Regions from separate parts of the Kitasatospora sp. NPDC056138 genome, predicted to be linked through region 3. Evidence: riboswitches for the same ligand, from Rfam matches in the RefSeq annotation. Region 3 holds a riboswitch; each other region holds the start of a gene.

Region 1 (4,910 bases), on a different contig from region 3:
AAAGGCGGACGCCAGGCCCGCCCGCGATCAGTGTGCCGCCGCCTGTTCGGCTCCGGTCCGGGGTTCGGCCGCCACGACCGGGCGCATGGTGGCCACAGCGTCCGAATCCCGGACGAACAGTGCCGTCACGGCCGCCACCAGGGCCAGTGCGGCGGCCACCAGGAAGGCGGCGTGGTACGCGGCGAGGTTCGCCGTGGGCGTACCTCCGGACGTGGTGGTGACGGTGCCGATCGCGGTCAACACGGTGCCGAGCACGGCCACCCCGAGCGCCGAACCGAGCTGGCGCTGGGCGTTGTAGAGGGTCGAGGCGCCGCCGGTGGAGCGGGCCGGGACGGTGGCGAAGGCGGCGGTCTGCGAGGGCATGAAGACGTGCGCCATGGCGAACCCGGTGACGAACAGCAGGGCCCGGACCGCCCAGAGGTCGCTGTCCGGGCCGATGGTCGCCATCAGCGCGAGGCAGAGCGCGACCACGGTCGCCCCGACGGCGAGCAGTCTGCGCGGACCCACCCTCGGGTAGAGCCGGCCGGCCACCTGGGAGGCGATCATCACGCCGATCGCCTCGGGGAAGACCATCAGCCCGCTGTGCAGCGCGTCCATCCCGAGCGCGTCCTGCATCAGCAGGGGGAAGAGGTAGAGCATGCCGAGGAAGGCGGCACCGGAGAAGAGCGAGAGCAGGTTGGCGGTCCGGAAGATCCGGTCGCGGAACAGCCGCAGGTCCAGCATCGGCTCGGGGCGCCGGAGTTCGACCACCACCAGGGCCACCAGGGCGACCGCGCCCAGCAGGGCCGAGGCCAGGATGCCGGCACTCCCCCAACCCCGGTCGGCCCCCTCGGAGAGCGCGTACATCACCAGGCCGAGGCCGAGCCCGGCGAGCAGGAACCCGGCCGGGTCGAAGCGGTGGGCGGCGTCCGAGCGGTAGTCGGGCAGGAACAGCAGGCCGAAGAGCAGGGCCAGCACGCCGATCGGGACGTTGACGATGAAGACCCAGTGCCAGGACCGGCTGTCCACCAGCCAGCCGCCGAGCACCGGCCCGAGCGCGGGCGCCACCGCGGTCGGCAGCATCAGCACCCGGGTGGCCCGCATCCGCTCCTCCTGCGGGAAGGCCCGGAACAGCATGGTCATCCCGACCGGGGTGAGCAGGCCGCCGGCCGACCCCTGGAAGATCCGATAGGCCGTCAGCCGGTCGAGGCTGCCCGCGGTTCCGCAGAGCAGCGAGGCGAGCGTGAACAGGGCGAGCGCGGCCAGGAAGACCCGGCGGGTGCCGAACCGGTCGCCCAGCCAGCCGGAGAGCGGGACGAACACGGCGAGGCTCACCAGGTAGCCGACGTTGACCACGCCGACCGAGGCCGGATCCACGTCGAACTGCCGCCCGATCGACGGCAGCGCCACGTTGACGATCGTGGTGTCCATGATCGACATGAAGAGTGCGGCGACGAAGACCGCGCCGACGGCGACCTTCGGATCGAGCCCCCTCCGGCGGGCGGCGGGCTGGTCGGCGGCTGTCATCTGGTTCTCGCTGTCCTCGGGGCGTGGGTGTGCACTGACCGAAACACTTGGTGAACGATCAACATTCCAGGTTGCCCGAACCGCCTCCGGAACGCCAGGAGTCCCGGGAAAGCCAACAGGGCCCCGCCCTCAGACGAGACCCTGCCGCACTGTCGGGGTGACCGGATTCGAACCGACGGCCTTCCGCTCCCAAAGCGGACGCGCTACCAAACTGCGCCACACCCCGTGGTGCCGAGAGGAAGCGTACACGTCGGCCGGTCCGCCCTCGCCGCTATATCGCGAGGCCGTCGGACATGCCCGGAACCGAAAGCAGTGTGCAAGCAACCGACCGAACCAGGTAGGCTGACCCCGTCCTCGTGACCGACAGGTGCTCGGGGGCGTCGTGTGCGCAGTTCCGGCATGCGGGTGTAGCTCAATGGTAGAGCCCCAGTCTTCCAAACTGGTCACGCGAGTTCGATTCTCGTCACCCGCTCAAACCAATCGGGGCCCCTGCCCCCCGGATTGACCGTCGGCCAGGGGCCCGAAGTCGTCTGTGCCGGCGTCAGGTCGGCGCCGGCCCGCGCGGCCGGATCCGCCCGAAGGCCGGGCCGGCGGCAGCGCACGGGCCCACTCCCCAGGGGCCCGGACGGCCCGCTCCTGCCACCGCGACGTCCTGCAGCCGGTCCGCCCCACCCCTCCCCCGCCGCGACGGGGAGCGCTGCGGCGGGACCGCGGTGGCACGCGGCGCACGGCAGCGGGGCGGGATGTGACCGGGGGTGCGTCAGACCCGGACGCCGTGGGCGGCGAGGTAGCTCACCGGGTTGATGTCGGAGCCGTACGCCGGGCCGGTGCGGACCTCGAAGTGCAGGTGCGGGCCGGTGACGTTGCCGGTGGCGCCGGAGCGGCCGATCTGCTGGCCGGTCCCCACGGACTGCCCGGTCTTCACGGTGATCGCCGAGAGGTGGGCGTACTCGGAGTACTTGCCGTCGGTGTGCCTGATCACGACCTGGTTGCCGTACGAGCCGCCCCAGCCGGTGGCGACCACGGTGCCGGTGGTGACCGCCTTGACGGTGGTGCCGGTGGCGACCAGGAAGTCCACCCCGGTGTGGTAGCCGCTGGCCCATGCGGAACCGGCCGCGTGGTACGGGGTGCCGAGGTGCGGGTTGGCCACCGGAGAGGTGTAGGCCGGGGCGGCCTGGGCGGTCACCACGGTGGCGGGCAGCGCGAGAGCGGCACCGGTCACACCGGCGACGACCGCGAGGCGGGCGAATCGGGGCAGGCGGGAACGACGGTTGTCCTGTGCGGACATGGGGGGAGTCCTCTCCGACGCCTGCGAGGTGAGCTGTCGGGTTCGGGCAGGGAGTAGCCCGGCCGCACGGATGCGGCTTCACCCCTAGCCGTCCCGGATCTCCGGGCTCGGCGACTTACCTGTGGGTCCCCCGCTCCTGCCGTGCACTGCGCTGAAGTGCAGCCCCCGGGCAGCGGCAGGACTCGGCGTTCCACCCGGCGGGCCGACCCGGACGGTGGCCGGGCTGGGTGAGTAGAAAAACCGATCCGACGTACACAGAGCAAGCCCGTCTCAGTCCGGACATAAGGAAGACATAAAGACATCGGGGCCCGAGGTCACTCTCCGGCCAGGGCGGACTGCTCTGTGCAGCCCCCGCCGTCACGATCGGCCGGACAGATTGGTACAGATGGTCACGAATCACACCGTCTGCACGCATTCGGGCACGCTCCGGCACCCCCGGAAGAATCCCCGGTGACCTCCGTCACCCCGCCCGCACCCGGCGTAACTGACGGTCCGTTTCCCGCCGGGGCCCGCGGCCGATAATCTCGCCTCGCGTTCGACTTACCGATCATTTATTCGAGCTAGGAGCCCGCCCGTGCGTCCGCAGGACCGAATGGCCGTCATCCAGCGCAGCGTGGTCCGCGAAATGGCGCAGTTCGGCGTGGAGTTCACGGTGGACGGCGAGGTGGTCCGGGGTCCGGGGACCACGGCGGTGGCCGTCCGTGAGCACCCGGGGGACGGCGGGAGCGGTCACGTGGACCTCGGCTTCGTCCTCGACCTCGGCCGCGCGGACGCCCCGGTGGTCTGGGACTGCGCGGCAGGACTCGGCAAGACCGAGGAGGAGAAGCTCGACAACGCCGTGAAGATGTGGGCCACCACCACCGCCTCCACCGTGGTGGAGCTGCTGGAGCACCGGGGTGAGCACGGCGACCACTACCGGCCCGCCGAGCTGGCCGGCTGGCAGGCGATCCAGGGCCCGGCGGCGGTCTTCGGCTTCGGCAACGAGCAGTTGGCCGGCTGGCTGGCCGACCACCAACCGCTGCCGGCCCTCGCCGAGGCGCTCCGCCCCGAGCTCACCGGTCCGCAGCTGAACGGCGTGAAGCTGTTCCTCGGCGGACGGGCCGGGGACGACATCGCCGAGGTCCGGGTGAACGGAGAGGTCTCGGAGGCCGCCTCGGCCGCGCTGCACGCCCTGGACTGGCCGCGCGGCGAGCGGTTCTGCTGGGCGCGCCTGTTCGTCCTGCTGGTCGCCGAGGGCGGAGTGCAACCCGCACCCGTACGCCCCGCGCCGGAACCCGTGCTCCGCACGGTCACCGCCCCCCGGCGGGGACTGCTGGGGCGGGTCAGGCGGGCCCTGCGGTCCGCCCGGCGGTAGGCCGGTCCCCGACGACGGGTCAGCCGGAGAAGGACTGAAGGCTCTTGGCCACCGAGGACAGGAAGTTCCTGATCGGCTCCGCCGCCGTCGACGCACTGAGCATGAATCCGAAAAGCGCCGAGATGACCGCGTGGCTGGTCTTCAACTGCTTGTTGCGGATGAAAATGAAGACGAGGGCACCGAACAGCACCAGTGCGGAGACGGAGAGCACCACCCGGACTCACTTCCTTACTTCGTTGCGGGGCTTCATCGGGAAGCCCTGTGGCGATGCCGGAGCCCGGCCTGTCAGGCGGGGCACGGGCCGCCGAACGGCGCCGACCGAGAGCCGCATGCAGACGCCCCCAACCCCCGAGTACCGATACCGACCAGCCCCGCCCCGACTCAGTGTGGTCGGTCGTGCGGACTGCGTAAAGGCATAGCCGAAAGCCGGGTTCGAAGTTCCTGGCATGTGAGACGAATTTCCGCCGACCGAGACGATAGCCGAGAGGTTCTGACGGGATGTCGGCAGGGGCACGGTGACCGGCCCGGTCAGTGGTGATCGATCGGTCGGGCACCGGCCCGGGCACCGCGTCGACGGGCCGTCAGGATTGGCCGAAGATCGGCTGCCGGACTTGACACACATGTCCGGTGTTCGAATTCACCACCGGTTCACCGCCGCCAGAGCAGCAGCACCGCCCGGTCGTCGTTGACGTCCTTGGCGACCGTCTCGATCAACCGCACCGCCGCGCCCCGGCTGCCGCTCTGCAGCAGCGCCCCGGCGAC
Region 2 (4,910 bases), on a different contig from region 3:
GTCCGCCTCCAGGGTGCCGATCAGCGAGGCGGCCTTGGGGCAGGTCAGGTAGTACAGCGTCGGGAACGGCGTGCCGTCCGGCAGCCGGGGCGCCGTCTCCACGACGTCCGGGTTGCCGCAGGGGCAGCGGTGCGCGACACCGCGCAGGCCGCGCGGCACCCGGCCGAGCTGGGCCGCGATGGCCGCGACGTCGGAGTCGGCGACAGGAGGGGTCTGGGAGGTGGACGGGTTCTCAGTGGTCATTGGGGTGCTGTCTCTGGCGAGGGGCGGGTGCGGGGGCAGTTGGCTGAGCGGTGGTGGGGGCGGCGGGCACGGTGACGGGCGGAGCGGCGGCATCGGCCACGGGAGGCGAGTCGGCCAGTGTGACCGAGCCCCAGACGCTGGTGTACCAGGGCACACCGGCCCTGGCGGCCGGACCGGCCGCCACCACACCGGGGGCGGGCTGGGCGGCGGGCGGGCTCGGGTCGATCGAGACGAACGGCGTCTCACCCGGCAGTGCGTAGTGCAGCCGCTCGCGGGCCTGCGCCATGACGAACGCCGGGTCCTGCCAGCGCGCCCGCTCCCGGCCGAGCCGCTCGACCTGCTGGGTGGCGCGCTCGGCCTTGGCACGCTGGGCGTTGATCTCCGAGCGCTGCGCGATGAACTGGCGGGTGGGATACGCGAGGATCGCCACGAGCGAGCACAGGACCAGGACGAGCACCGTGGCCCTACTGGTGAACCGTGGCCGCCCGGCGATCCCGGGGATCTTCCACCTCGCCATGTACCCCTCCCGTCGGCCCCGCGCGCCGGTGCCCCGCCGCCCAACCCTACGGGGTGGGGCGGCGGGGCACCGATGACCGGCCGAACGTGTCAGCCCTCGTACTGTCGGCCCTCGTGCTCGCGGCGCTGTTTACTCCGCGGCGCGGAAGCGCGGGAACGCGCCGCGACCGGCGTACTCGGCGGCGTCGTCGAGGATCTCCTCGATGCGCAGCAGCTGGTTGTACTTGGCGACGCGCTCGGAGCGGGCCGGGGCACCGGTCTTGATCTGGCCGCAGTTGGTGGCGACGGCCAGGTCGGCGATGGTGACGTCCTCGGTCTCACCGGAGCGGTGCGACATCATGCAGCGGTAGCCGTTGCGCTGGGCCAGCTCGACGGCGTCCAGGGTCTCGGTCAGCGAACCGATCTGGTTGACCTTCACCAGCAGCGCGTTGGCGGTGCCGGTCTCGATGCCCTTGGCCAGGCGGGCCGGGTTGGTGACGAACAGGTCGTCACCGACCAGCTGGACCTTGTCGCCCAGCTTGTCGGTCATGGCCTTCCAGCCGTCCCAGTCCGACTCGTCCAGCGGGTCCTCGATGGAGACCAGCGGGTACGCGGCGACCAGCTCGGCGTAGTACTCGATGAGCTCGGCGGCGGAGAGCGCCTTGCCCTCGAACTGGTAGGCGCCGTCCTTGTAGAACTCGGACGCGGCGACGTCCAGCGCGAGCGCGACGTCCTTGCCCGGCACGTAACCGGCCTTCTTGATGGCCTCGGTGATGAGGTCCAGGGCCTCGCGGTTGGAGTCCAGGTTCGGCGCGAAGCCGCCCTCGTCGCCCAGGCCGGTGGAGAGACCGCGCTCCTTCAGCACGCCCTTGAGGGTGTGGTAGACCTCGACGCCCCAGCGGACCGCCTCGGAGAACGACTCGGCGCCGATCGGCGCGATCATGAACTCCTGGATGTCGACGTTGGAGTCCGCATGCGAACCGCCGTTGAGGATGTTCATCATCGGGACGGGCAGCACGTGCGCGTTCGGGCCACCGAGGTAGCGGAACAGCGGCAGGTCGCTGGCCTCGGAGGCGGCGTGCGCCACGGCGAGCGAGACGCCCAGGATCGCGTTGGCGCCCAGCGAGGACTTGTCCGGGGTGGCGTCCAGGTCGAGCATGGCCTGGTCGATCAGGCGCTGCTCGGTGGCGTCGTAGCCGACCAGCTCCGGGCCGATCTGCTCGATGACGGCGAGGACGGCCTTCTCCACGCCCTTGCCGAAGTAACGGTTCTTGTCGCCGTCACGAAGCTCCAGGGCCTCGAAGGCGCCGGTGGAGGCGCCGGACGGGACAGCGGCACGACCGGTGCTGCCGTCGTCGAGGCCGACCTCGACCTCGACCGTGGGGTTGCCACGCGAGTCGAGAATCTCACGGGCTACGACGACATCAATGGACGGCACGAGGCATCTCCTAGCGGAAGCAGGTCCTACGGACAGAGGGTGCAGTCTGCGGACGATTGCGGAGTCGTTACGACCAGAGCCTAACCGCACCGGGCCCTCTGGCCACGCTGGCCTTGGCCCCGTCTCAGCGTGTGGCCCGCTACTCGCCGGTAGTTCACCTGAATGACGACGAGTGGGCCGTTTCCGCAGCACGCGCGGAAACGGCCCCTCATGCCACGGGGGATCAGCTCAGGTGCAGCACCTGGCCGGGGACGATCAGGTCGGCGTTGCCGCCGATGGTGGAGCGGTTGGCATCGTAGAGGTGCTGCCAGCCGCCGGAGAGGTGCTGGGCCTGGGCGATGCCCGACAGCGTGTCACCGTCCCTGACGGTGTAGCTGTCACCGGAGGCGCTCTGCGTGGTGGCGGCCGCCGGAGCCGGGCTCTGGGCCGGGGCCTGCCGGGCCGGGGCCTGCTGGGCGGCGCCACCGGCGAACTGGTTGTAGATGCTCTGGTGGCTGGTCCAGTACCAGCCGCCGTTCTTCTGGTACCAGTACTTGCCGGAACCGGCGTCGTACCCGGCGTGGCCGGGGAAGCTCGGGGCGGCACTCGACGGGGAAGCGTCCTGCGAGGACTGCTTCTTGGCGCTGCTGCTCTTGGTGCTGCTGCTCTTGCTGCTGTACGAGCTGGACTTGGAGCTGCCGGTGTCGACGTCGGCCGCCGAACCGTCCTTGCCCAGGCCCGCCTCGACCGAGCAGACCGGCCAGGCGCCGGGCCCCTGCGAGGCGAGGACCTTCTGGGCGACGGCGATCTGCTGGCCCTTGCTCGCGTGGTTGGCCTGGTCGGCGTACTGGCCGCCGCCGTACGCCTTCCACGTGCTGGAGGTGAACTGGAGACCGCCGTAGAAGCCATTGCCGGTGTTGATGCTCCAGTCGCCGCCGCTCTCGCACTCGGCGACCTTGTCCCAGGTCGACACGGAGGCGGCGTGCGCGCCGGTGGCGGCGAGCAGCGGCATCGCGAGGCCGACGCCGGCCACACCGGCGACGGCGATGGCCTTCTCGGCCTGGGTCTTTCGACGGTGACGGCCCGAACCGGTGAACAGCATGAAGGTGTCCTCTCCGCACGCCTGCGAGGTGAGCTGTCGGGTTCGGACCGGGAGGTTGGCCCGGCCGCGGTAGGCGGGACAGGAATGGCTTCCTGCCCTGCTGAGGCGGCTTCACCCCAAGCCGTGGGGACGGCGACGAAACCTGGGTCCCCCGCCCTTGCCCAAGGGTTCTGGTCGGTGTCCCGAGGCGCGGCGGGCAAGGTTTGGCGTTCCGCGCAACGGGGTTCGCAACTGCGAACTCAACGGAGACTACGCATACCCTCACACCAATCACAAGCTCATATCCCGTACATCACACGGGAATTACGGTCTGTTTATGTGCGCTTACAAACGGTGTGGCTTTGTCCGGTTTGATGCGTATTCAGAGAGTCGCAAACAGGGCAAATCAGACACGCCGTCAGCCCGACACGCCCGGTTTGCCTGGTGTCCGGAAGCCTCCGGACACCATGTGGCACATCTCACCGAAATCCCAAGAATGACTGCCGGATTGCGGGGAAGATCAGCGCTGTTGCGCGGTAAAGGAAACCGGCAGTTCGCGCAGTCCACGCATGATCAGACCACCTCGCCAGCGCAGTTCAGCGGGGTCGGCGGCGAGTTGAAGGTCCGGCAGCCGGGTGAGCAGCGTCGCCAGCGCGGCCTGCCCCTCGAGTCGGGCCAGCGGGGCGCCGATGCAGTAGTGGATGCCGTGGCCGAAACCCAGGTGCGGATTGTCCTTTCGCGCCAGATCCAGGGTGTTCTCCTCGGCGAACCTGGCCGGGTCGCGGTCCGCGGCCGCGAGTACCACCAGCACCGGGTCCCCGACCGGGATCTCCACGCCGCCGATGCTCAGCGGGCGGGTCGCGAACCGCCAGGTGGCCAGCTCCACCGGACCGTCGTAGCGCAGGAGTTCCTCCACGCCGGTGGCCAGCAGCTCCTTCTCCCCGCGCAGAACCGACTCCTGCAGCCGGGCCCGCTGCTCCGGGTGGCGGAGCAGCGCGAACAGGCCGTTGCCGATGAGGTTGACGGTGGTCTCGAAGCCCGCGAACAGCAGGATGAACGCCATCGCGGCGGCCTCGTTCTCGGTGAGGTGCTCACCGTGGTCACTGGCCCGGATCAGACCGGAGATCAGATCGTCCCCGAGGTCGGCCCGCTTCCGGTGGATCAGCTCGGCCAGGTAGGACCGCATGCGCTTCACCGCCCGGCCCACACCGCCGCGCTGGCCGCCGTGGTGGCGGATCATCATCCCGGCCCAGTCCCGGAAGTCGTCCTGGTCCTCCGGCGGGACGCCCAGCAGGTCGCAGATCGCATAGATGGGGAGCGGGAAGGCGAACTCGTGGATCAGGTCGGCCGAGCCGCGCCCGGCGAAGCCGTCGATCAGCCGGTCCGTCAGCTGCTGCACCCGCGGTTCGAACTCGGCCACCCGGCGTGGGGTGAACGCCTTCGACACCAGCCGCCGCAGCCGGGTGTGGTCCGGCGGGTCGATGTTCAGCAGGTGGGTCATCAGGTCCGCCTGCCGCTCCCCCGGGATGCCCACCCGGCCGCTGCGGTGCGCCTGCTCGCTGTGGTGGGCGGGGTTCTTGGACAACCGGCCGTCGGCCAGCGCCTGCCGGGCGTCGGCGTACCGGGTGACCAGCCAGGCGTCCACCCCGCTCGGCAGCGTGGTGCGGTGCACCG
Region 3 (4,910 bases):
CACGTCCACGCCCGCAGCACCCCCTGCGGAAGCGCCGACGGGCCCGGCCCCGGACAACGGCGGCGCCGAGGCCGTGGCCGGGCCCCGGTAGGCCCGGCCCCCGTTCCTGCGGCGTCGGCTCCCCGGGGGCGCGGAGAACCGCGCGGGTCACCGGCAGCCGGCGGGCAGCCGGGCCGGGCGGGAGCGCGGCACCCGGCCCCGCCGTTTCGGGCGGTCCCCGCGCCCTGACGGCCGTGCCCGGTCAGCGGGCGGAGAGCAGGCCCCGGACGGCGGCCCGGGTGACCCCGTTGACCGCGCGGACCAGCAGGGCGGCGAGGTAGAGGAACGCGATGCCGAGGACCGAGACTCCCGCGATCTGCCAGGGCGAGGAGATGTAGTACTGGTGGTGCGAGGTCCCGGTGGAGAAGTCGACCACCCGCATACCCGGCCAGCCCAGGTACCGGTGGTACACCCAGTGGTACGTGGGGTACAGCGTCAGCGCCCAGCCGATCGTCAGGAAGACCGTCGAAAGGACGAAGCTCACGATGCTCCAGGGGAGCATCACCACCTGGTACAGCGCCGCCTTCCAGCCCGCCGGGTCGGCCAGCCGGGCCGTGCAGCCGCCCCAGAACCCGGGACGCCTCGGCCGCACCGGCGCCGGCCCCGAGAGCTCGGCGCCCAGCAGCGTGCGGGCCCGGTGCCGCTCCAGGGCGCCGAACCCCCGGGCCCCGGTGAGCATCAGAGCGGTCAGCGGCAGCCCCAGTGCCGTGAGCGCCAGCCCCAGTCCGGCCGAGAAGAAGACGACGACGAACGCGAAGCCCGCCACGGCAAGGGGCAGGGAGCTCATCGCGAAGCCGAACTGCCGCCAGGTGGCGGCGCTGACCGGGGCCGCCCAGCGGGAAGGCCCCGGCCCGGCGGCGGATCGCCCGGCGTGGGTGTCACGGCCGTACGGGCCCGTGCCGTCGGTGCTCGTGGTGGTGCTGCTCATCGCGGGCCCCCTGGTGTCGTCCGTGCTCACACCCCACACGATGCCGGTTGCGGGCCGTCGCCGGTATGGAGCCCGCTGGCGACCCGGAGGTGGGGTTCTCCCTACCCCCGCTCCCCGTCGGGGCCGCCCCACTCGGGCTCCAGCAGCGAGAAGAGCAGCGAGTCGTACCAGGTGCCGCGCAGCTGCAGGTCGTGCCGGATCCGGCCCTCCAGCTGGAAGCCGGCCTTGGTGAGCACCCGGACGGACGCGGCGTTCGCCGGATCGGCCCGGGCGGCGAGGCGGTGCAGGCCGAGCGTGCGGAAGGCGAACTCGCAGAGCACCGAGGTGATCTCGCTCGCGTACCCGCGGCCCCAGGTGTCGCGGCGCAGGGCGTAGCCGAGGGTGGCGGAGCGGTGGTCGCCGAGGTCGAGGACGGCGGTGCCGATCGGGGTGGCGTACGCGGGCTCGTCGTCGGCGAGCACGGTGACGGCGAGCCGGTAGCCGGTGCGCGGGTCGGCCTCGGCCTGTTCGACGTAGAGCTCGATCTGGTCGGCACAGGTCTCGCGGTCGCGCGGTTCGAAAGGCAGGTACCTGGCGGCTTCGGGGTCGCCGAAGACGGCGTACAGGGCGTCCACGTCGGCGGGGGTGTGGTGGAACTCGCGGATGGCGAGGCGCGGGCCGGTCAGCAGCACGGCCCCGCCAGGCTCCGCGGGGCCCGGTTCTGGCTCCATGCCGCCCGACCCTACAGCGGGCCGGGCCACCGGCGGCGTCCGTGCCGCCGCACGGGCTACCGTACGTACCGTGAACCACGATCTACAGCTCACCCCGCTCACCCGCACCGCCGACCTGCTGGCCTGGGCGGCCGAGCACGGGTACGAGCCGGTGCCCGAGGAGGCGCTGCGGACGGTGCTCACCCTGTTGGAACTCGGCGGCGCACCGATGCACGAGGGCTTCCCCGAGCTGAGTTCGCCGCTGCTGGAGCAGCTGCTGTACGAGCAGCTGTACCTGTACGTACAGCCCGCGGCCGAGCCGGAGGCGTACGGGCGGGCGGTGCGGCTGCTGGTCGACCACCAGCGGGCGGGCCGGCGGCTGAACGCCAAGCGGCAGGCGAAGCTGCACGCGGAGGCCGAGTGGCAGGGCGAGCTGCTCTGCGACCTGCTGCGCCGCCCGCACCTGGTGACCTGGCCCCGGCTGTACGCCCTGCTGCTGCGCGCGGACGGGGTGGACACGGCCGACGGGGCGGCCGTGTCGGCCTGGCTGGCGGAGTTCTGCGAGCTGACGGAGGATCAGCGCATCGCGTGCTTCGACTGGCTGGAGGAACAGGGGCTGCTGGAACCGGTGCAGGGCGACGAGGGGTGGAACCGGGCCCGCGTGCTCTCGGTGGGCATGGCCACGGACGGCGCCCGGCTACTGCTGGAGAACCGGCTGATGCAGCGCAGCTACCGCAATCTGGCCGGGCTGAACGCGCTGGGGCTGCCGATGCCCGACGAACTCTCCGGGGACTTCGAGGACTTCGAGGCCGTGGTGGCGGCGGAGGCGCTGCGGCTGTGCGGGGAGTGGACGGTGCCGGGCCTGCCCGAGCTGCTGGTGACGGAGTTCGCGGAGCTGGCACCGGAGCCGGGCACCGAGGAGATCGAGGAGTACCTGGCGGGCACGGGGGCCTGATCGCGCGCCGTCGGCCGGGAACCGCCCTCGGGGGTGTCCGGCGGGCCCGCACCGCGCACGGCGGGCCCGCCGGAGGTTCCTGCCGGTCGGCCTACGGCTGGAGGCCGTGGGACCGGAGCCAGGCGAGCGAGTCGACCGGGGCCCCGCCGCCGGGGCGGACCTCCAGGTGGAGGTGCGGACCGATGGGGGCGCCTCCCGACCGGAGGCCGGGGCAGTTCCCGGTCGTACCGACCTTGCCGAGCCGGGTGCCGGCGGCGACCGGGCCGGAGGCGGCGGAGATGGCGGAGAGGTGGCAGTACCAGATCTCGGTGCCGTCGGGCAGGGTCTGGATCACCCGGTACCCGTACGCACCGGACCAGCCGGCCGAGGTGACCGTGCCCGCGCCGAGGGCGGTGACCGGGGTGCCGGTCGGGGCCGCGAAGTCCAGGCCGGTGTTCAGGTGGGCCCAGTGCGAAGCGGCCGGGGAGGACTGCGCCGCGAGGGTGTAGTTGACGGTCGGCAGCTCCAGGGTGCCGAGCCGGTCGCGCTCGGCCGTGCTCTGGGTCTCGGCCGTGGCCTGGGCTTCGGCCGTGGTCTGAGCCTCGGCCGTGACCTGAGCCCCGGCCTGCTGGGCGGCCCGCTTGGCCTCGGCCTCCTGTGCGGCGGCCAGCCGGGCGGACTCCTCGACCGAGGTGCGCTGGCCGTCGGCCTGCTGCTGGATCCGGGCGGCGAGGGCCAGTCCGGGGTCGGCGGAGAGGACGTGCTCCGAAGCCGTGTCCGGGACCGAGAGCGCCGGTGCGGGGGCGGGCGGCTGGGCGGGGGTGGCCGCGGCGGCCGACCCCGCGGTGGCGAGTCCGGTGGCGCCCAGGCCGGCGGCCATCGCGGTCACGCCGAGCAGCGAGCCGCCGGTGCGCGGCTGACGGGGCATCCGGTGCCGGGCCGCCGCGTCGGTGTCGACGGCCTGCTCCTGCGGGGGTTCGAGCAGCTGGGTGCCGAACCCGAGCGTGCCGATCCCGAGGTTGGCGGGGGTGTGCGACAAGGACGCCACGGAGGCGCGCTCCTTTCCTTCCTTCGCGCCGACCGGGTTAGCTGACGGGTTCGGAGCAGGAAGGTCTCCTACGGGCGGACCGAGGCCCACCCGATTCACCCCAGGAACGTGGTTCCCCGGCTCCCGGGCCCGCCGCACGGGCAGGCCCAGAGGATTGGGCGACGGCGCACGGTGCCGTTCGGGTACGGCGTTGCCGACCGCGCTGCGTTATCAAACGTTAATCCGAGAAGCCCATGATTCCAAGCTGCGCGATTGGTGCAGTCCTGGCTTCCTGGGGCGCAATGGGCGATTTGTGACGATTGGCCAGCTCGCCCCATGACGGCCCGTTATCCACCGGAGGGCTCAGCCCCGGGCCTGCCGGTCCCACTCGGCGAAGGTCGTCCCGGCGATCGCCCAGTTCTCGCGCGGCAGTTCCTCGATCGCCACCCAGATGTTCTCCGGCTTCACACCGGTGATCCGGGCGTAGGCCTCGGTGAGTTCGCGCGCGATCTCGGCCTTCTGCTCCTCGGTGCGACCGGCCAGCTGCTTGACGTTGATGAACGGCATGACGACTCCCCACGGTCCGGCTCTGCGATCAGCCGCACCGTACCGCACGGTCCGGCGGACCACCTTGACGGCTAAGGCTATTAGCCTTAGCTTTATGGCTACAGGAAGCAGCCAACAACAGTGGAGGCAGTACATGTCGGACACCCGGTACCTCGACGTCCCCGGCGGCCGGATCGCGTTCGACGACAGCGGCACGCCCACCGACGGCACCCCGGTGGTGCTGCTGCCCGGGATGCTCGACTCCCGCGCCTCGTACCGGTACCTGCGGCCGCTGCTCACCGCGGCCGGCCACCGGGTGGTCACCATGGACCTGCGTGGCTTCGGCGAGTCCTCGATCGCCTGGGACGACTACTCCCCCGGCGCGATCGCGGACGACGTGCTCGCCCTGCTCGACCACCTGGGCATCGAGCGGGCCGTCCTGGTCGGCAACTCGTACACCGGCGCCACCGTGGTCGAAGCGGCCGGGCGCGCCCCCGTACGGGTGGCCGGGATCGCCCTGATCGACGCCTTCGTCGAGCACCGGGCGAACGCCCTCCAGCAGGCGGTGACGAAGGTGCTCGGCCCGCTGGTGCTGGCCTTCCCCGGCATCTGGGGCCTCGCCCAGCGGTACTACTACCCCTCGCGCAGGCCCGCCGACTTCGAGGCCCACCGGGCCGCACTGGTGGCCGCGCTGCGCACCCCCGGCCGGAAGACCGCCACCCGGGGCTACCTGAACGGCGACTCCGC
Region 4 (4,910 bases), on a different contig from region 3:
GGCGGTGGGTGCCCGCGGCCCGTCCCTGGTCCATCCGCTGGATCACCCCGCCGACCGCGTCCGGGGCGAGCATCGCCATCGAGTGCAGCGCGCGCAGCACGTCCCGGTGGGCCGCGTACATCCGCGTCACGCCGTGGATTCCGCCGCGCAGGTCCTCGCGGGCGTCCGGGTGGGCGCTCGCCTTCAGCATGTCCGCGAAGCCGCTGTGTTGCAGGAGGTCCTCGCCGAAGGCGGCGAACAGGCCGCCGCGTGAGCCGAACACCAGGTAGACGGTGGATCGGGCGACTCCCGCGAGTCTGGCGACCCGGTCGAGACCGACCGGCTCGGCCGGTGCTTCGCGCAGACAGGTGGCCACAGCGTCGAGGATGCGCCGCCGGGTCTCCTCCGAGGCTTCCGCCCGCAGGCGTTGGTCATATTTACGGGTGGCCATAGGCGCTGATCCTACAAGCGCTTGACAGCCTGTCCGATGAAAGACAGGCTGTCCAGTGAAATGGGGGGAGGGATCGCCATGTCCGCAAGCGCACTGCCGCACGGGGTGGTTGAGCGGGAGCCCGCGCCACAGCCCGTCGCGAACGCCGACCCGGAGGGCCCGCCCTCCCCGGACTGCCGCCGGCCCTCAAACCCTCCGGGCTCCCCGCAGCCGAAAACCCCATGCTCCGGCCGACTTTCCTGACGTACCGTCAGATTTGAATCTTTCCCGCACCACGCGAGGAGTCACCTCATGCGCGTCCTGTTCACCGCCCCGGCCGCGGCCGGCCACATCTTCCCGATGGTCCCCACCGCCCAGGCCCTGCGATCGGCCGGGCACCAGGTCCTGTTCGCCGGTTCGGCTCCGCTGGAGATGCTGCGCAGCACCGGCCTGCCCGTGACGGAGATCGGCGACGGTTCCACGATCGGCGACGCGTTCCGTCGGGTCACCCAGAACGAGCCCAGGTACGTCGCCAAGGACCGCACCACCGAGGAGATACTCAAGCTCGCCGCCCTCGGTTTCGCCGAGCACGGCCGGGCCACCATCGACGGGCTGCTGCGGCTGGCCGCCGACTGGCGCCCCGACATCGTGGTGCAGGAGTCCTTCCAGGCCGGTGCGCCGCTGGTCACGGCCAAGCTGGGCATCCCCACCGTCGTCCACAACTTCGGTGTGATGCCCGGGCTCCCGATGGTCGGCCAGCTGGCCGAGGTACTCGCCGACGAGTACCGCGCGCACGGCCTGACCGGGCCTGCCGAGAGCACCGTGCTCGACGTCGTCCCGGCCTCCCTCGGCGGCGACGGCACCGGCTGGCGAGTCCGCTACGTCCCCTTCAACGGCGGCGGCACCGTCCCCGCGGACCTCCTCGGCCGCAGCGAGCGCCGCCGGATCGCGGTCACCCTCGGCACGGTGCTCACCGAGTACGCCGGGGTCAGCCCGATCGCCTGGCTGACCGAACAGGCCGCGGAGGTGGACGCCGATTTCCTGCTCGCCGTCGGCGACACGGACCTCGCCCCGCTGGGCACGCTGCCCGACAACATCCGCCCGCTGCCGTGGACCCCGCTCGCCCAACTCCTCGACGCCAGCGACGCCGTGATCCACCACGGCGGCTCCGGGACCATGCTCACCGCGGCCGTCGCCGGTGTCCCGCAGCTCATCCTGCCGCAGGGCGCCGACCACTTCATCAACGCGGACGCCGCCGAGGCCAGGGGCTTCGCCCTGCGCGCGGACAGCAGCACCGTGGACGCCGCACTGCTCACCCGCCTGCTCGACGACCGGAAGCTGCGTGAGGCGGCCGACGGCATGCAGACCGAGATCGCCGACATGCCGTCGCCCGCGGCCCTGGTCGCCGACTTCGAGCAGCTGCACCGCGGCCAGCGCTGAGGCCGGCCACGGCCGCGGCCACGCCCTCGCCGATCCGGCCCAGGCCCAGGCCCAGCTCCACGGACTCCACGGCCGGATCGGCACGTTCGACCGCCTGGTCGAGCGGCACGCTTCGGGGCGCGGGAGCGACCGTACGGCTCCCCGTGCCCCGGCGTGTCGACGGCCCTGCACCAGCGGCCCTGTGTCGCCTGCCCGCACCGGGCTTCCGGTCCGGCACCGGGCCGGAAGCCGTGGTCAGCGCGGGTTTCGGCGACGCGCTGGACAGGTGTCGTGATTTTTGTGTGATGTTCAGGATGCGGGCTTGTTATCGAGGTGATGATCCCTCTAGTCTCCCTGCAGTCCGCTTTTGCGGGCTCCCGGACGCAGTACGCCGAGTCCTGCCCACCACGCGTTCCGGGACACCGAGCAAACCCCTGGGCAGGAGCGGGGGACCCAGGTTAGTTGCCGCCCCCAACGGCTTGGGGTGAAGCCGCGTACCCACGCGGCCGGGCCACCTCCCGGTCCGAACCCGACAGCTCACCTCGCAGGCGTACGGAGAGGAACGTCCCGTGGTCTTTTCCGGTTCCGGCCGTCACCGCCGTCCCACCCAGGCCGATCGCGCCGTCGCCGCCGCCGGAGTGGCGAGTGTGGGCCTGGCGCTTCCGCTGCTCACCGCCGCCGGGGCGCACGCCGCTCCCGTCAAGACCTGGGACGCCGTGGCCCAGTGCGAGACCGGCGGCAACTGGAGCAGCGATGACGGCAACGGTCACTACGGCGGCCTCGGTCTGACCCAGCGCACCTGGGTCGCCTACGGGGGCGACAAGCTCGCCGCCGAACCCGACCACGCCACCAAGAACCAGCAGATAACCGTGGCCGAGCGCGTCCTCGCCGACTCCGGCCCCGGTACCTGGTCCAAGTGCGCCGAGGAGGTCGGCCTGACCGGCGGCACTCCCGCGACGAAGACCACGCCCACCCCGGCGCCTTCGGCCACGCCCACCTCGACGCCTTCGGCCACGCCCACCCCCGTGCCGAGCACCACCCCCGCTTCCCCGACGGCCACGCCCACTCCGAGTGCGCCCGCCGCCGACAGCAGCAGCCCCGCGCCGGGCACCCCCGCGCCGCCGTTCCCCGGCAGAGCGGGCTACGACCCGGCCAACGGCGTGTACTGGTACCAGGACGGCGGCGTCTGGCACTGGACCATCCAGCACGACGTCTACATCCAGCACATGAACGCGACCGCCCCGTCCTCGGCCCCCAGTGCAACTCCGGGCACGGGTACGGGTACCGGTGCGGTGACGCCGGGCCCGACGGACCCGGCCGCCCCCCAGACGTCGCAGTCGCCGCAGTCCGACAGCCCCACGACGGGTGCGTCCACCCCCGCGCCGTCGGCACCGGGCACGCCCGCCACCGGCTCCGCGACCGCCACGCCGCAGGTTCCGGGCACGCCCGCGGCGTCCGCCGACGGGACCACCTCCCCGCTGACGCCGGGCTCCACCGGTGCGCCCGCCGCACCTGCGGCCCCGACCTCCCCGGCCGCCGTGCCCCAGACCTACACCGTCGAGCACGGCGACACCCTCTCCGCCATCGCCCAGGCGCACCAGCTGACCGGCTGGCAGAACCTCTACGAGGACAACAAGGGCACCATCGGCAGCAACCCCGACCTGATCCTCCCCGGCCAGGCGCTGCACCTGCAGCAGCACTGACCCGGGCCGCTGCCCACTGCCGCCGGAAGGCCGCCGAGGAACACCTCGGCGGCCTTCCGGCCGTCCAGCCCCACCCGACGCCCGGTGGCGGCACCGTCCGGTGGCGGCGGCCCGGCACGGGCTGCTCGGCGTACGCGCGTACCGCCGTGCCCCTGCCGGACGTCGTCCGGGCGGGACGCGAAACGCCGGGCCGCCACGGCCGGCGCCTCCTCGATGGTGCGCGGCGGCGCGCCGACGGACAGGACCGGCTGATCGAACGACGGCACGACGAGCCTCACCCCGAATCGGTCCTCGCGGGAACGCAGCACCGCACAGCACCGAGCCACGTCGCCCTCGAAGTGGAGCGGGGCCGGCCGGACCGTCACGGAGGTGCACGGCGTCCGGCCGTGACGATCAGGGCGGACGGTTCAGGTCCGGAAGCCGACGTGTACGTGGTCGTGGTGGGTGGCGTCGGTGAAGAACCGGTTCGGCGTCGACCCGCCGGAGAGCGGGCGGGGGCCGCCGACGTTGTAGGAACCGGCCGCTGCGGCGGCGCGCATGAAACCGTCCACCAGGGCGTGCGGCGTCGCCGGGTCCACCACGGCCCGGCCGTCGATCTGCCAGACGTCGAAGGCCCGGCCGAGGGGGTGGTCGCTCGGGCGGGTGGTGCCGAAAACGTCGAGCGGATGGCCGGATCTGACCACGCTCACCGCGAACTCGTGGGCGGCGGCCAGGGCCAGCATCGCGGTCAGCACACTGTCGTGCACGGCCCCACTGCGGATGTCGGCGGCGGCCGCCGGCGGCAGGGTGATCCGACGATCCGCCAGGACGCTTTCCGCAGGCTGCGAGAGCGCGGCCGCAGCGGGCCCGGGAGCGGCCGGGTGCAGCGCGGTGACGGTCCAGCGCGGACTCGCCGCGCTCAGCCTCACGTCCACCGTCGTACCGCCCGGCTGGAGGGGGCCGTCGGCCGTCTGCGTCCACTGCTCGCAGACCACCAGCACACTCGCCGAGTCGGTGAGGATGCCGCCGTACTGGGCGACGACCACTTGGAGCGCGGCCCGGTCGGCGGTCTGGAGCAGGACACCCGCCTGGTCGGCGAGGGCGGGGTCGACGCCGAGCGGTGCGATCCGGCCCCGGGCCCCGGCCACGCCCTGTCCGCCGTCCGGCCAGGCCCCGAGTGCCTCGATGAGCTGGACCGCACGCAGCTTGACGTCCGGCTGGACCTGGCCCGCCCCCGGTGTCCAGGCCGAGGTGGCGGGCAGGGCCGGCACGGCGGAAGGCGCAGCGGAATGCACCGTGGTCGGTCCGCCGGTGGCCGTGGGCGGTGTGGGGGTGGAAGGGGTGGTGGACGGCCGGACGGGGGTGGTCGGTGCTGTGCCGTGCCCACCGCACCCGGCGGC

Evidence for each region. Region 3 has a riboswitch for cyclic di-AMP ahead of ACFC1R_RS22005 (M23 family metallopeptidase). Riboswitches for the same ligand answer to the same signal wherever they lie in the genome.
Region 1: it holds a riboswitch for cyclic di-AMP, as region 3 does, so the genes downstream of both, ACFC1R_RS29280 (M23 family metallopeptidase) here and ACFC1R_RS22005 (M23 family metallopeptidase) in region 3, are expected to answer to the same signal.
Region 2: it holds a riboswitch for cyclic di-AMP, as region 3 does, so the genes downstream of both, ACFC1R_RS14555 (transglycosylase family protein) here and ACFC1R_RS22005 (M23 family metallopeptidase) in region 3, are expected to answer to the same signal.
Region 4: it holds a riboswitch for cyclic di-AMP, as region 3 does, so the genes downstream of both, ACFC1R_RS29490 (transglycosylase family protein) here and ACFC1R_RS22005 (M23 family metallopeptidase) in region 3, are expected to answer to the same signal.

Annotation. Positions count from the first base shown of each region.
Region 1 covers NZ_JBHJVK010000060.1:40,233-45,142, reverse strand. The annotation lists gene ACFC1R_RS29295 (MDR family MFS transporter) at 28-1,506, opposite strand; tRNA gene ACFC1R_RS29290 (tRNA-Pro) at 1,659-1,732, opposite strand; tRNA gene ACFC1R_RS29285 (tRNA-Gly) at 1,908-1,978, shown strand; partial or broken gene ACFC1R_RS29280 (M23 family metallopeptidase) at 2,267-2,650, opposite strand; cyclic di-AMP (ydaO/yuaA leader) riboswitch at 2,800-2,955, opposite strand; gene ACFC1R_RS29275 (DUF6348 family protein) at 3,369-4,148, shown strand; gene ACFC1R_RS29270 (hypothetical protein) at 4,168-4,362, opposite strand; gene ACFC1R_RS29265 (PP2C family protein-serine/threonine phosphatase) at 4,797-4,910, opposite strand, start outside.
Region 2 covers NZ_JBHJVK010000019.1:12,839-17,748, reverse strand. The annotation lists gene ACFC1R_RS14570 (DUF501 domain-containing protein) at 1-243, opposite strand, end outside; gene ACFC1R_RS14565 (septum formation initiator family protein) at 233-760, opposite strand; gene eno (phosphopyruvate hydratase) at 890-2,176, opposite strand; gene ACFC1R_RS14555 (transglycosylase family protein) at 2,400-3,257, opposite strand; cyclic di-AMP (ydaO/yuaA leader) riboswitch at 3,262-3,462, opposite strand; gene ACFC1R_RS14550 (cytochrome P450) at 3,757-4,910, opposite strand, start outside.
Region 3 covers NZ_JBHJVK010000036.1:63,873-68,782, reverse strand. The annotation lists gene ACFC1R_RS22025 (hypothetical protein) at 1-91, shown strand, start outside; gene ACFC1R_RS22020 (sensor domain-containing protein) at 242-997, opposite strand; gene ACFC1R_RS22015 (GNAT family N-acetyltransferase) at 1,069-1,677, opposite strand; gene ACFC1R_RS22010 (hypothetical protein) at 1,748-2,611, shown strand; gene ACFC1R_RS22005 (M23 family metallopeptidase) at 2,703-3,638, opposite strand; cyclic di-AMP (ydaO/yuaA leader) riboswitch at 3,651-3,809, opposite strand; gene ACFC1R_RS22000 (2-hydroxymuconate tautomerase) at 3,981-4,184, opposite strand; gene ACFC1R_RS21995 (alpha/beta fold hydrolase) at 4,318-4,910, shown strand, end outside.
Region 4 covers NZ_JBHJVK010000061.1:41,024-45,933, forward strand. The annotation lists gene ACFC1R_RS29480 (TetR/AcrR family transcriptional regulator) at 1-430, opposite strand, end outside; gene ACFC1R_RS29485 (nucleotide disphospho-sugar-binding domain-containing protein) at 722-1,849, shown strand; cyclic di-AMP (ydaO/yuaA leader) riboswitch at 2,239-2,393, shown strand; gene ACFC1R_RS29490 (transglycosylase family protein) at 2,398-3,531, shown strand; gene ACFC1R_RS29495 (DUF4253 domain-containing protein) at 3,450-3,896, opposite strand; gene ACFC1R_RS29500 (hypothetical protein) at 3,939-4,910, opposite strand, start outside.